One region of the Lysinibacillus sp. FSL W7-1291 genome, then DNA from elsewhere that is predicted to be linked to it. Evidence: a T-box and tRNA genes for the amino acid it is inferred to sense, from the RefSeq annotation. Region 1 holds a T-box; the other regions hold tRNA genes.
What was found. The T-box of region 1 lies ahead of tyrS (tyrosine--tRNA ligase). A T-box ahead of a tRNA ligase gene usually reads a tRNA of that ligase, here a tRNA-Tyr.

Region 1 (3,247 bases):
AAACTTAGGATTAGCTGAAACAGAGCGTCCACAATTATTAACACGTAGTTTTGACCGCGAATTATTAGTAAAAAATATTGGTACGTACAATTACCATTTGTATGATATTTATATTCAAACTAAATCATCTGCTCAACGTGCATTAGCGGATGGCAGTGAATTAGTTGAAGTAAACAACTATGTGCGTTCTAATCAGGCTGCCGTTAACCCAGAGATGTTTGGGAAATATAAAGGTCGCAACTTAATTGTTGTGTCGATGGAGTCTTTACAAAACTTTGTCATCAATAATGATATGAATGGTCATGAAATTACGCCATTCTTAAACTCTTTAACAAAAGATAAAGATACGTATTATTTCAGTAACTTCTATCACCAAACAGGCTTAGGAAAAACATCTGACTCAGAGTTTATTGTTGAAAACTCATTGTTTGGATTAGGTCGTGGTGCTGTATTCTTCACGCATGGTGGAAATACGTATAATTCAATGGCTGAACGCCTTGGAGAAAATGGCTACTTTACAAATGTCATGCACCCGAATAATAAATCATTCTGGAACCGTGATATCATGTATCAATCGTTAAAAATTAATAAATTCTACGATATAGATTCATATACGGTTGAAGAAGGGCAAGCTGTCAACTGGGGTATGAAAGATACACCATTCTTAGAGCAATCTGCTGCTTTAATGAAAGACATGCCACAGCCATTCTATTCAAGATTAATTACGTTAACGAACCACTATCCATTCACTTTGGATCCTGAAGATATTATGATTCCTGAATATGATTCAAATTCAGGTACATTAAATCGTTACTTCCAGACAGTACGTTATATGGATGAAGCTTTAAAAGACTTCTTCCAAGAGTTAAAAGATCAAGGTGTTTATGATAACTCTATTATCGTAATGTATGGAGACCATTATGGTATTTCTGAAAACCATAATAAAGCGATGGCACAATATTTAGGAAAAGAACAAATTACACCAATGGACAATGCATTGCTTCAAGAAGTGCCTTTATTCATCCATATCCCAGGATCTGACGATGGTAAAGAAATGACAGAGATTTCAGGACAAATGGATTTACGTCCAACAATCTTACATCTTCTTGGCGTTGAAACGTCAAAAGACATGCAAATGGGTGCAGATTTATTCTCTCCAGAGCATGAGGATTTTGTTGTCTTCCGTGATGGACGCTTTATAACAGATAAATATGTTTATGCTGGAGAAGCTTGCTATGACAAAGCAACTGGTGAAGAAATAGATGGTGAGCCATGCCAGTCATATGCTGATCGTGCGACAATGGAGCTGGAAAATTCCGATGCTATCATAAATGGAGACCTGCTACGTTTCTATGATGAAAAGACAGGTAATTTAAAACAGGATTCCGTCAAATAACAAAAGAGAGATCTCAAGTTGAGGTCTCTCTTTTCTTTTTTGATTGACAAATTACTATAAGCAATTATAATAAATTTAAATATCTGCATAACGAAGATTTGTTTTTGCATTTCGGAGTATAAGAGTGAAAGGCATGGAAAAGAACGAGTAGCTTTAATCGAACTGACAGAGAGTAGCCGGTTGCTGAGAGGCGCAAGGGATATTAAAGTGAATACATCTTGGAGCTGCGTACCGAAATTTTAGTAGGCTACGACGGGGTTGCATCCGTAATCATTGCAAAAGTATCGCTATGGCTGTACTTATTGAGGAGGGCTGTGTGAATAGCTCTCGAAAAAAGGTGGTAACACGTTCATGAACGTCCTTAGGATTATTCCTAAGGGCTTTTTTTATGCCTTTACAGCCCAAGTGTTTATCTTGATTTGGCCGTCCTCTTACGCTGAGGCGTAGTTGATTAGTGAACTCTTATAGGGCTTGCAATATTAATATTTAATATTACAAGGAGATGTTTCATATGTTTTTAACACCAAAAGAGCAATTAGCGATAATTAAGAAGGGTGCTCATCAAATCGTTGATGAGCAGGAATTACTCGAAAAATTAGAGCGATCCTATAAGGAGCAGAAGCCTTTAATCATTAAGTTAGGGCTTGATCCGTCCGCCCCGGATATTCATTTAGGGCATGCAGTCGTTCTACGGAAAATAAAGCAAATGCAGGATTTAGGGCATCAGGCGGTCATTGTTATCGGTGATTTTACAGGGCGTATTGGTGATCCAACGGGTAAAGCAAAAGGCCGTGTCGCGTTAAGTGATGACATGGTCAAGCAAAACGCTAAAACATACTGTGAGCAAATTTTTAAAGTGATAGATATGAACAAGACAACTATTCGTTTCAATAGTGAATGGTTAGCAAAGCTGTCATTTGAAGAAGTCATTCAGCTGGCAGCCACGACATCCGTTGCTCGACTGTTAGAACGTGAGGACTTTCAAAAACGGTACCGTCAGCAAATACCAATTGGCATCCACGAATTTTTCTACCCGCTTATGCAAGCATATGATTCGGTAGAGCTACAGGCCGATATTGAATTAGGGGGAACAGATCAAACATTCAATATTTTAATGGGCCGCACCTTACAAAAGCAACGGCGGTTAGAAAAACAAATTGCCATTTTTATGCCATTACTCGAAGGTTTAGATGGCATTGAAAAAATGAGTAAGAGCCTTGGCAATTATATTGGTGTCAGTGAAGCGCCAGAGGTCATGTTTAAAAAGGTAATGGAAGTACCAGATGCCTTACTCATCAAATATTTTGAACTAGCAACAGATGAGCATCCACTACAAGTGCAAACCATTCAAGATAGACTGCAAATGGGAGAGAATCCCCGTGATGTAAAATTACAGTTAGCAGAAATTATAACGGCCTTATACCATGGGACTACAGCAATGGAGGAAGCTAAATCCTATTTCCAAGCTGCATTTCAAAGAAAGGAAATACCAAAAAATATTCCTATACTGCTCCTAGAAATTGATAAGGAAAGAATAGTGGATATTATCCCACAACTAGTGGCAATGGATTATATTCATAGTAAGAGTGAATTTCTGCGGTTAATCAAGCAAAATGGAGTATCCTTGAATGGAGAAAAAATAGTAATGGATGATTTATCACTTGTACTAATGAATGATGATGTCATTCAAATTGGTAAGAAACGATTTCTTAAATTAAATAAATAATAAATACAAAAAAAGAGCAATCTCCAGGGAGACTGCTCCTTTTTGTCTGAATTTTAGTGTAATTGTGGTGGATACCCACTGTGAACAATCGTCATGATGACGAACCATCCAAATACAGCGGCACT
Region 2 (3,247 bases), 1.9 Mb from region 1:
GAGATCTCGGAGCGCCAGCTTCGAAGGAGGCGTCGGTGGGATACTACCCTGGTTGTATTGAAATTCTAACCCATGCCCCTTAGCGGGGCAGGAGACAGTGTCAGGCGGACAGTTTGACTGGGGCGGTCGCCTCCTAAAAGGTAACGGAGGCGCCCAAAGGTTCCCTCAGAATGGTTGGAAATCATTCGTAGAGTGTAAAGGCACAAGGGAGCTTGACTGCGAGACCTACAAGTCGAGCAGGGTCGAAAGACGGGCTTAGTGATCCGGTGGTTCCGCATGGAAGGGCCATCGCTCAACGGATAAAAGCTACCCAGGGATAACAGGCTTATCTCCCCCAAGAGTCCACATCGACGGGGAGGTTTGGCACCTCGATGTCGGCTCATCGCATCCTGGGGCTGTAGTCGGTCCCAAGGGTTGGGCTGTTCGCCCATTAAAGCGGTACGCGAGCTGGGTTCAGAACGTCGTGAGACAGTTCGGTCCCTATCCGTCGTGGGCGTAGGAAATTTGAGAGGAGCTGTCCTTAGTACGAGAGGAATGGGATGGACACACCGCTGGTGTACCAGTTGTCTTGCCAAAGGCATCGCTGGGTAGCTATGTGTGGACGGGATAAGTGCTGAAAGCATCTAAGCATGAAGCCCCCCTCAAGATGAGATTTCCCATTACGCAAGTAAGTAAGATCCCTCAAAGACGATGAGGTAGATAGGTTCGAGGTGGAAGTGTGGTGACATATGGAGCTGACGAATACTAATCGATCGAGGACTTAACCAAAACGTTTGAAACATTCAATGAACCGTTTATCCAGTTTTGAAAGAACAACTCTTTCAACTGAATAAGTGAAGTGATGATGGCAAAGAGGCCACACCCGTTCCCATACCGAACACGGAAGTTAAGCTCTTTAGCGCCGATGGTAGTTGGGGGCTTCCCCCTGTGAGAGTAGGACATCGCTTCGCTTATTTTTCGTGGAGGATTAGCTCAGCTGGGAGAGCATCTGCCTTACAAGCAGAGGGTCGGCGGTTCGAGCCCGTCATCCTCCACCATTATTTTTAAAACAGTATAGTATTATCGCGGGGTGGAGCAGTGGTAGCTCGTCGGGCTCATAACCCGAAGGTCGTTGGTTCAAATCCAGCCCCCGCAACCAAATGGTCCCGTGGTGTAGCGGTTAACATGCCTGCCTGTCACGCAGGAGATCGCCGGTTCGATCGGTCGGGACCGCCATTTTTTTTTGGTGTAGCTCAGTTGGTAGAGCAACTGACTTGTAATCAGTAGGTCGTGGGTTCGACTCCTATCGTAAGCACCATTCCCTTGGAGGGGTAGCGAAGTGGCTAAACGCGGCGGACTGTAAATCCGCTCCTTAGGGTTCGGCGGTTCGAATCCGTCCCCCTCCACCATTTTAGGGGCATAGTTCAACGGTAGAATAGAGGTCTCCAAAACCTTTGGTGTGGGTTCGATTCCTACTGCCCCTGCCAGGTATTGAGGTACTCGTTCATATACAGCTGTTATAATTTATATAGTGGCGATTGTGGCGAAGTGGTTAACGCATCGGATTGTGGTTCCGACATTCGTGGGTTCGATTCCCATCAGTCGCCCCATTTTCAAATTGGGGTATAGCCAAGCGGTAAGGCAACGGATTTTGATTCCGTCATGCCTAGGTTCGAATCCTAGTACCCCAGCCATTTTTCTTTTTTACGAGCCATTAGCTCAGTTGGTAGAGCATCTGACTTTTAATCAGAGGGTCGAAGGTTCGAGTCCTTCATGGCTCATCGTTTTTTAATGAATATTGCGCCCGTAGCTCAATTGGATAGAGCGTCTGACTACGGATCAGAAGGTTATGGGTTCGACTCCTGTCGGGCGCGCCAATAAATTTATGTTTTCGGAATGTAGCTCAGCTTGGTAGAGCACTTGGTTTGGGACCAAGGGGTCGTAGGTTCGAATCCTGTCATTCCGACCATTTTTTATGATAAATGGGGCCTTAGCTCAGCTGGGAGAGCGCCTGCCTTGCACGCAGGAGGTCAGCGGTTCGATCCCGCTAGGCTCCACCAGTTCAATATTTTTGGAGGTATACCCAAGTCTGGCTGAAGGGATCGGTCTTGAAAACCGACAGGCGGGTAACACCGCGCGGGGGTTCGAATCCCTCTACCTCCTCCATTTTGGGTCAGTAGCTCAGTTGGTAGAGCATTAGATTGAAGCTCTAAGTGTCGGCGGTTCGATTCCGTCCTGACCCACCATTATTTGCGGGTGTAGTTTAATGGTAAAACCTCAGCCTTCCAAGCTGATGTCGTGAGTTCGATTCTCATCACCCGCTCCAAAATGGGCCTATAGCTCAGCTGGTTAGAGCGCACGCCTGATAAGCGTGAGGTCGATGGTTCGAGTCCATTTAGGCCCATCATTATTCCGAAGTAGCTCAGTTGGTAGTAGCACCTGACTGTTAATCAGGTTGTCGCAGGTTCGAGTCCTGCCTTCGGAGCCACGGCCCGTTGGTCAAGTGGTTAAGACACCGCCCTTTCACGGCGGTAACACGGGTTCGAATCCCGTACGGGTCATCAAGCATGTAGCACAAATATTGTGTTACATGCTTTTTCTTTTATCAATAAATGATACATTAGTAAAGAGTGAAAGCTACGAATCCGCTATCAATGGTTCAGTAGCTTTTTTACATGACTAATATTTTGTTTCTCCTTTCTATAAGATGTCGCCCACCTCTTTTCCTTCTTCATTCACAATATCTTCTAATCATGATTCGATTCATTATAAATTTGAACAAACTATTTCATATATGCAATATGTATGTTTTTTTATAGCTATTTTCGTGGTGCTTGTCGTTTTGTTCCTCTAATATGAGGATAAGTGGAGGAATCGAAATGAATATACAGGAGATCCAGCAATTTTTAAGTTTATATCAGACAGAACAAGATGAATCAGAGCGTTGGTTAGCGAATAGATTACAACAGATTAAGAATGCAGGTGAGTACGACCCAACAACAGAGGAGCTAGCTTTTGGTGCACGGGTGGCGTGGCGTAATAGTAACAAATGTATTGGTCGTCTGTTTTGGCAATCATTGCATGTAGTAGATGCACGTGCCGTTTTAGATGAACAGGATATTTTTCAAAAACTACTGGAGCATATCGATTATGCAACAAATAGTGGAAAAATCCGTCCAACAATAACAGTATTTGCTTCGAACAGAGTGCGTATATGGAATCATCAGCTAATTCGTTATGCAGGCTATGAAACGGAAGCTGGCGTTAT
Region 3 (3,247 bases), 920 kb from region 1:
AGCAAAAACACAGGTCTCTGCAAAACCGTAAGGTGACGTATAGGGGCTGACGCCTGCCCGGTGCTGGAAGGTTAAGAGGAGTGGTTAGCGCAAGCGAAGCTGCGAATTGAAGCCCCAGTAAACGGCGGCCGTAACTATAACGGTCCTAAGGTAGCGAAATTCCTTGTCGGGTAAGTTCCGACCCGCACGAAAGGCGTAACGATCTGGGCACTGTCTCAACGAGAGACTCGGTGAAATTATAGTACCTGTGAAGATGCAGGTTACCCGCGACAGGACGGAAAGACCCCGTGGAGCTTTACTGTAGCCTGATATTGAATTTTGGTACAACTTGTACAGGATAGGTAGGAGCCAGAGATCTCGGAGCGCCAGCTTCGAAGGAGGCGTCGGTGGGATACTACCCTGGTTGTATTGAAATTCTAACCCATGCCCCTTAGCGGGGCAGGAGACAGTGTCAGGCGGACAGTTTGACTGGGGCGGTCGCCTCCTAAAAGGTAACGGAGGCGCCCAAAGGTTCCCTCAGAATGGTTGGAAATCATTCGTAGAGTGTAAAGGCACAAGGGAGCTTGACTGCGAGACCTACAAGTCGAGCAGGGTCGAAAGACGGGCTTAGTGATCCGGTGGTTCCGCATGGAAGGGCCATCGCTCAACGGATAAAAGCTACCCCAAGGGATAACAGGCTTATCTCCCCCAAGAGTCCACATCGACGGGGAGGTTTGGCACCTCGATGTCGGCTCATCGCATCCTGGGGCTGTAGTCGGTCCCAAGGGTTGGGCTGTTCGCCCATTAAAGCGGTACGCGAGCTGGGTTCAGAACGTCGTGAGACAGTTCGGTCCCTATCCGTCGTGGGCGTAGGAAATTTGAGAGGAGCTGTCCTTAGTACGAGAGGATGGGATGGACACACCGCTGGTGTACCAGTTGTCTTGCCAAAGGCATCGCTGGGTAGCTATGTGTGGACGGGATAAGTGCTGAAAGCATCTAAGCATGAAGCCCCCCTCAAGATGAGATTTCCCATTACGCAAGTAAGTAAGATCCCTCAAAGACGATGAGGTAGATAGGTTCGAGGTGGAAGTGTGGTGACACATGGAGCTGACGAATACTAATCGATCGAGGACTTAACCAAAATGTTTGAACCATTCAATGTACGTTTATCCAGTTTTGAAAGAATAAAAAATATTATAATATACTTGTAATTTTTATAAAATATGTTATAATAAGTATTGTCTTTCAAATAGTCTAGTGATGATGGCAAAGAGGTCACACCCGTTCCCATACCGAACACGGAAGTTAAGCTCTTTAGCGCCGATGGTAGTTGGGGGCTTCCCCCTGTGAGAGTAGGACGTCGCTAGGCTATATACTAAAATTATTCCGAAGTAGCTCAGTTGGTAGTAGCACCTGACTGTTAATCAGGTTGTCGCAGGTTCGAGTCCTGCCTTCGGAGCCATTCTTGGAGAGTTGTCCGAGTGGCCGAAGGAGCACGATTGGAAATCGTGTAGGCGGTTAACACTGTCTCAAGGGTTCAAATCCCTTACTCTCCGCCAGCACTTTGATTTATTCCAAAAGTTGGCCCCTTGGTCAAGTGGTTAAGACACCGCCCTTTCACGGCGGTAACACGGGTTCGAATCCCGTAGGGGTCACCATTTAAATACCCAGATGGAGGATTAGCTCAGCTGGGAGAGCATCTGCCTTACAAGCAGAGGGTCGGCGGTTCGAGCCCGTCATCCTCCACCATTATTTTTACAATAGTATATGATTATCGCGGGGTGGAGCAGTGGTAGCTCGTCGGGCTCATAACCCGAAGGTCGTTGGTTCAAATCCGGCCCCCGCAACCAAATGGTCCCGTGGTGTAGCGGTTAACATGCCTGCCTGTCACGCAGGAGATCGCCGGATTCGATCCCCGGTCGGGACCGCCATTTATTTTAATAACAAGGGTCAGTAGCTCAGTTGGTAGAGCATTAGATTGAAGCTCTAAGTGTCGGCGGTTCGATTCCGTCCTGACCCATCATGTTTTTTGCCGGTGTAGCTCAGTTGGTAGAGCAACTGACTTGTAATCAGTAGGTCGTGGGTTCGACTCCTATCGCCGGCACCATGTATTCCCGGAGGGGTAGCGAAGTGGCTAAACGCGGCGGACTGTAAATCCGCTCCTTAGGGTTCGGCGGTTCGAATCCGTCCCCCTCCACCAGTTTTATTATTATAGGGGCATAGTTCAACGGTAGAATAGAGGTCTCCAAAACCTTTGGTGTGGGTTCGATTCCTACTGCCCCTGCCAATTAATTTTATGGCGATTGTGGCGAAGTGGTTAACGCACCGGATTGTGGTTCCGGCATTCGTGGGTTCGATTCCCATCAGTCGCCCCATTTAAAGTAAAATTAATAAAAATTATAATATAATGGCGATTGTGGCGAAGTGGTTAACGCACCGGATTGTGGTTCCGGCACTCGTGGGTTCGATTCCCATCAGTCGCCCCATTTATATAATTATCTTTTGGGGTATAGCCAAGCGGTAAGGCAACGGATTTTGATTCCGTCATGCCCTGGTTCGAATCCAGGTACCCCAGCCATTTTGCGGAAGTAGTTCAGTGGTAGAACACCACCTTGCCAAGGTGGGGGTCGCGAGTTCGAACCTCGTCTTCCGCTCCAACTTCGATGGCGGCATAGCCAAGTGGTAAGGCACAGGTCTGCAACACCTTTATCACCGGTTCAAATCCGGTTGCCGCCTCCATATTTTAACTCTAATCGGTGTATCCGATTTTTTTTATCTCCATTATGCCGGTGTGGCGGAATTGGCAGACGCGCACGACTCAAAATCGTGTTCCTTTGGAGTGTCGGTTCGACCCCGACCACCGGTATCCTAGACAGTAGTATGTTAAAACTGTCTATAGAAACGTTTCTTACTTAGTGTAAGAAGCGTTTTTTTATTTGTCATCAATAATAATATTGCATTTTAAACCTCGCGTGAATGATTAAAATTTTTTATGCCAAAAGAGGATATAAATACATACATATTGAATAAACAGTAAATACGAAGGTAGGTGTGGAACATGATTATAAGGGAAGCAAAGTTGTCGGATGCTAAAGGCATAGCAAAAGTTCATGTAGATAGTTGGAAGAATACTTATAAAAATATTCTTCCTACCGAGTATTTAGAAAAATTGTCTTATGAGCAAAGAACAGAATTATGGGTAAGGAACTTCTCTAAAGTTGATCATTATGTCTTTGTTGCAGAAAGCGATAATGGGGAAATTATTGGA

Region 2: it encodes a tRNA-Tyr, which carries the amino acid that the T-box ahead of tyrS (tyrosine--tRNA ligase) is inferred to sense. The anticodon was not compared.
Region 3: it encodes a tRNA-Tyr, which carries the amino acid that the T-box ahead of tyrS (tyrosine--tRNA ligase) is inferred to sense. The anticodon was not compared.

What each region holds. Positions count from the first base shown of each region.
Region 1 is NZ_CP151994.1:2,902,893-2,906,139, reverse strand. It holds gene NST76_RS14090 (LTA synthase family protein) at 1-1,396, shown strand, start outside; T-box leader at 1,522-1,762, shown strand; gene tyrS (tyrosine--tRNA ligase) at 1,908-3,122, shown strand; gene NST76_RS14080 (DUF2759 domain-containing protein) at 3,176-3,247, opposite strand, start outside.
Region 2 is NZ_CP151994.1:268,958-272,204, forward strand. It holds rRNA gene NST76_RS01205 (23S ribosomal RNA) at 1-768, shown strand, start outside; rRNA gene rrf (5S ribosomal RNA) at 835-950, shown strand; tRNA gene NST76_RS01215 (tRNA-Val) at 962-1,037, shown strand; tRNA gene NST76_RS01220 (tRNA-Met) at 1,064-1,138, shown strand; tRNA gene NST76_RS01225 (tRNA-Asp) at 1,142-1,215, shown strand; tRNA gene NST76_RS01230 (tRNA-Thr) at 1,228-1,297, shown strand; tRNA gene NST76_RS01235 (tRNA-Tyr) at 1,305-1,388, shown strand; tRNA gene NST76_RS01240 (tRNA-Trp) at 1,393-1,466, shown strand; tRNA gene NST76_RS01245 (tRNA-His) at 1,514-1,589, shown strand; tRNA gene NST76_RS01250 (tRNA-Gln) at 1,599-1,673, shown strand; tRNA gene NST76_RS01255 (tRNA-Lys) at 1,688-1,760, shown strand; tRNA gene NST76_RS01260 (tRNA-Arg) at 1,780-1,856, shown strand; tRNA gene NST76_RS01265 (tRNA-Pro) at 1,872-1,948, shown strand; tRNA gene NST76_RS01270 (tRNA-Ala) at 1,964-2,039, shown strand; tRNA gene NST76_RS01275 (tRNA-Ser) at 2,053-2,145, shown strand; tRNA gene NST76_RS01280 (tRNA-Phe) at 2,150-2,225, shown strand; tRNA gene NST76_RS01285 (tRNA-Gly) at 2,232-2,305, shown strand; tRNA gene NST76_RS01290 (tRNA-Ile) at 2,310-2,383, shown strand; tRNA gene NST76_RS01295 (tRNA-Asn) at 2,391-2,467, shown strand; tRNA gene NST76_RS01300 (tRNA-Glu) at 2,469-2,540, shown strand; gene NST76_RS01305 (nitric oxide synthase oxygenase) at 2,859-3,247, shown strand, end outside.
Region 3 is NZ_CP151994.1:3,818,220-3,821,466, reverse strand. It holds rRNA gene NST76_RS18605 (23S ribosomal RNA) at 1-1,120, shown strand, start outside; rRNA gene rrf (5S ribosomal RNA) at 1,233-1,348, shown strand; tRNA gene NST76_RS18595 (tRNA-Asn) at 1,365-1,441, shown strand; tRNA gene NST76_RS18590 (tRNA-Ser) at 1,447-1,538, shown strand; tRNA gene NST76_RS18585 (tRNA-Glu) at 1,563-1,637, shown strand; tRNA gene NST76_RS18580 (tRNA-Val) at 1,653-1,728, shown strand; tRNA gene NST76_RS18575 (tRNA-Met) at 1,755-1,829, shown strand; tRNA gene NST76_RS18570 (tRNA-Asp) at 1,833-1,910, shown strand; tRNA gene NST76_RS18565 (tRNA-Phe) at 1,927-1,999, shown strand; tRNA gene NST76_RS18560 (tRNA-Thr) at 2,011-2,086, shown strand; tRNA gene NST76_RS18555 (tRNA-Tyr) at 2,096-2,179, shown strand; tRNA gene NST76_RS18550 (tRNA-Trp) at 2,193-2,266, shown strand; tRNA gene NST76_RS18545 (tRNA-His) at 2,279-2,354, shown strand; tRNA gene NST76_RS18540 (tRNA-His) at 2,390-2,465, shown strand; tRNA gene NST76_RS18535 (tRNA-Gln) at 2,483-2,557, shown strand; tRNA gene NST76_RS18530 (tRNA-Gly) at 2,562-2,636, shown strand; tRNA gene NST76_RS18525 (tRNA-Cys) at 2,645-2,718, shown strand; tRNA gene NST76_RS18520 (tRNA-Leu) at 2,765-2,845, shown strand; gene NST76_RS18515 (GNAT family N-acetyltransferase) at 3,038-3,247, shown strand, end outside.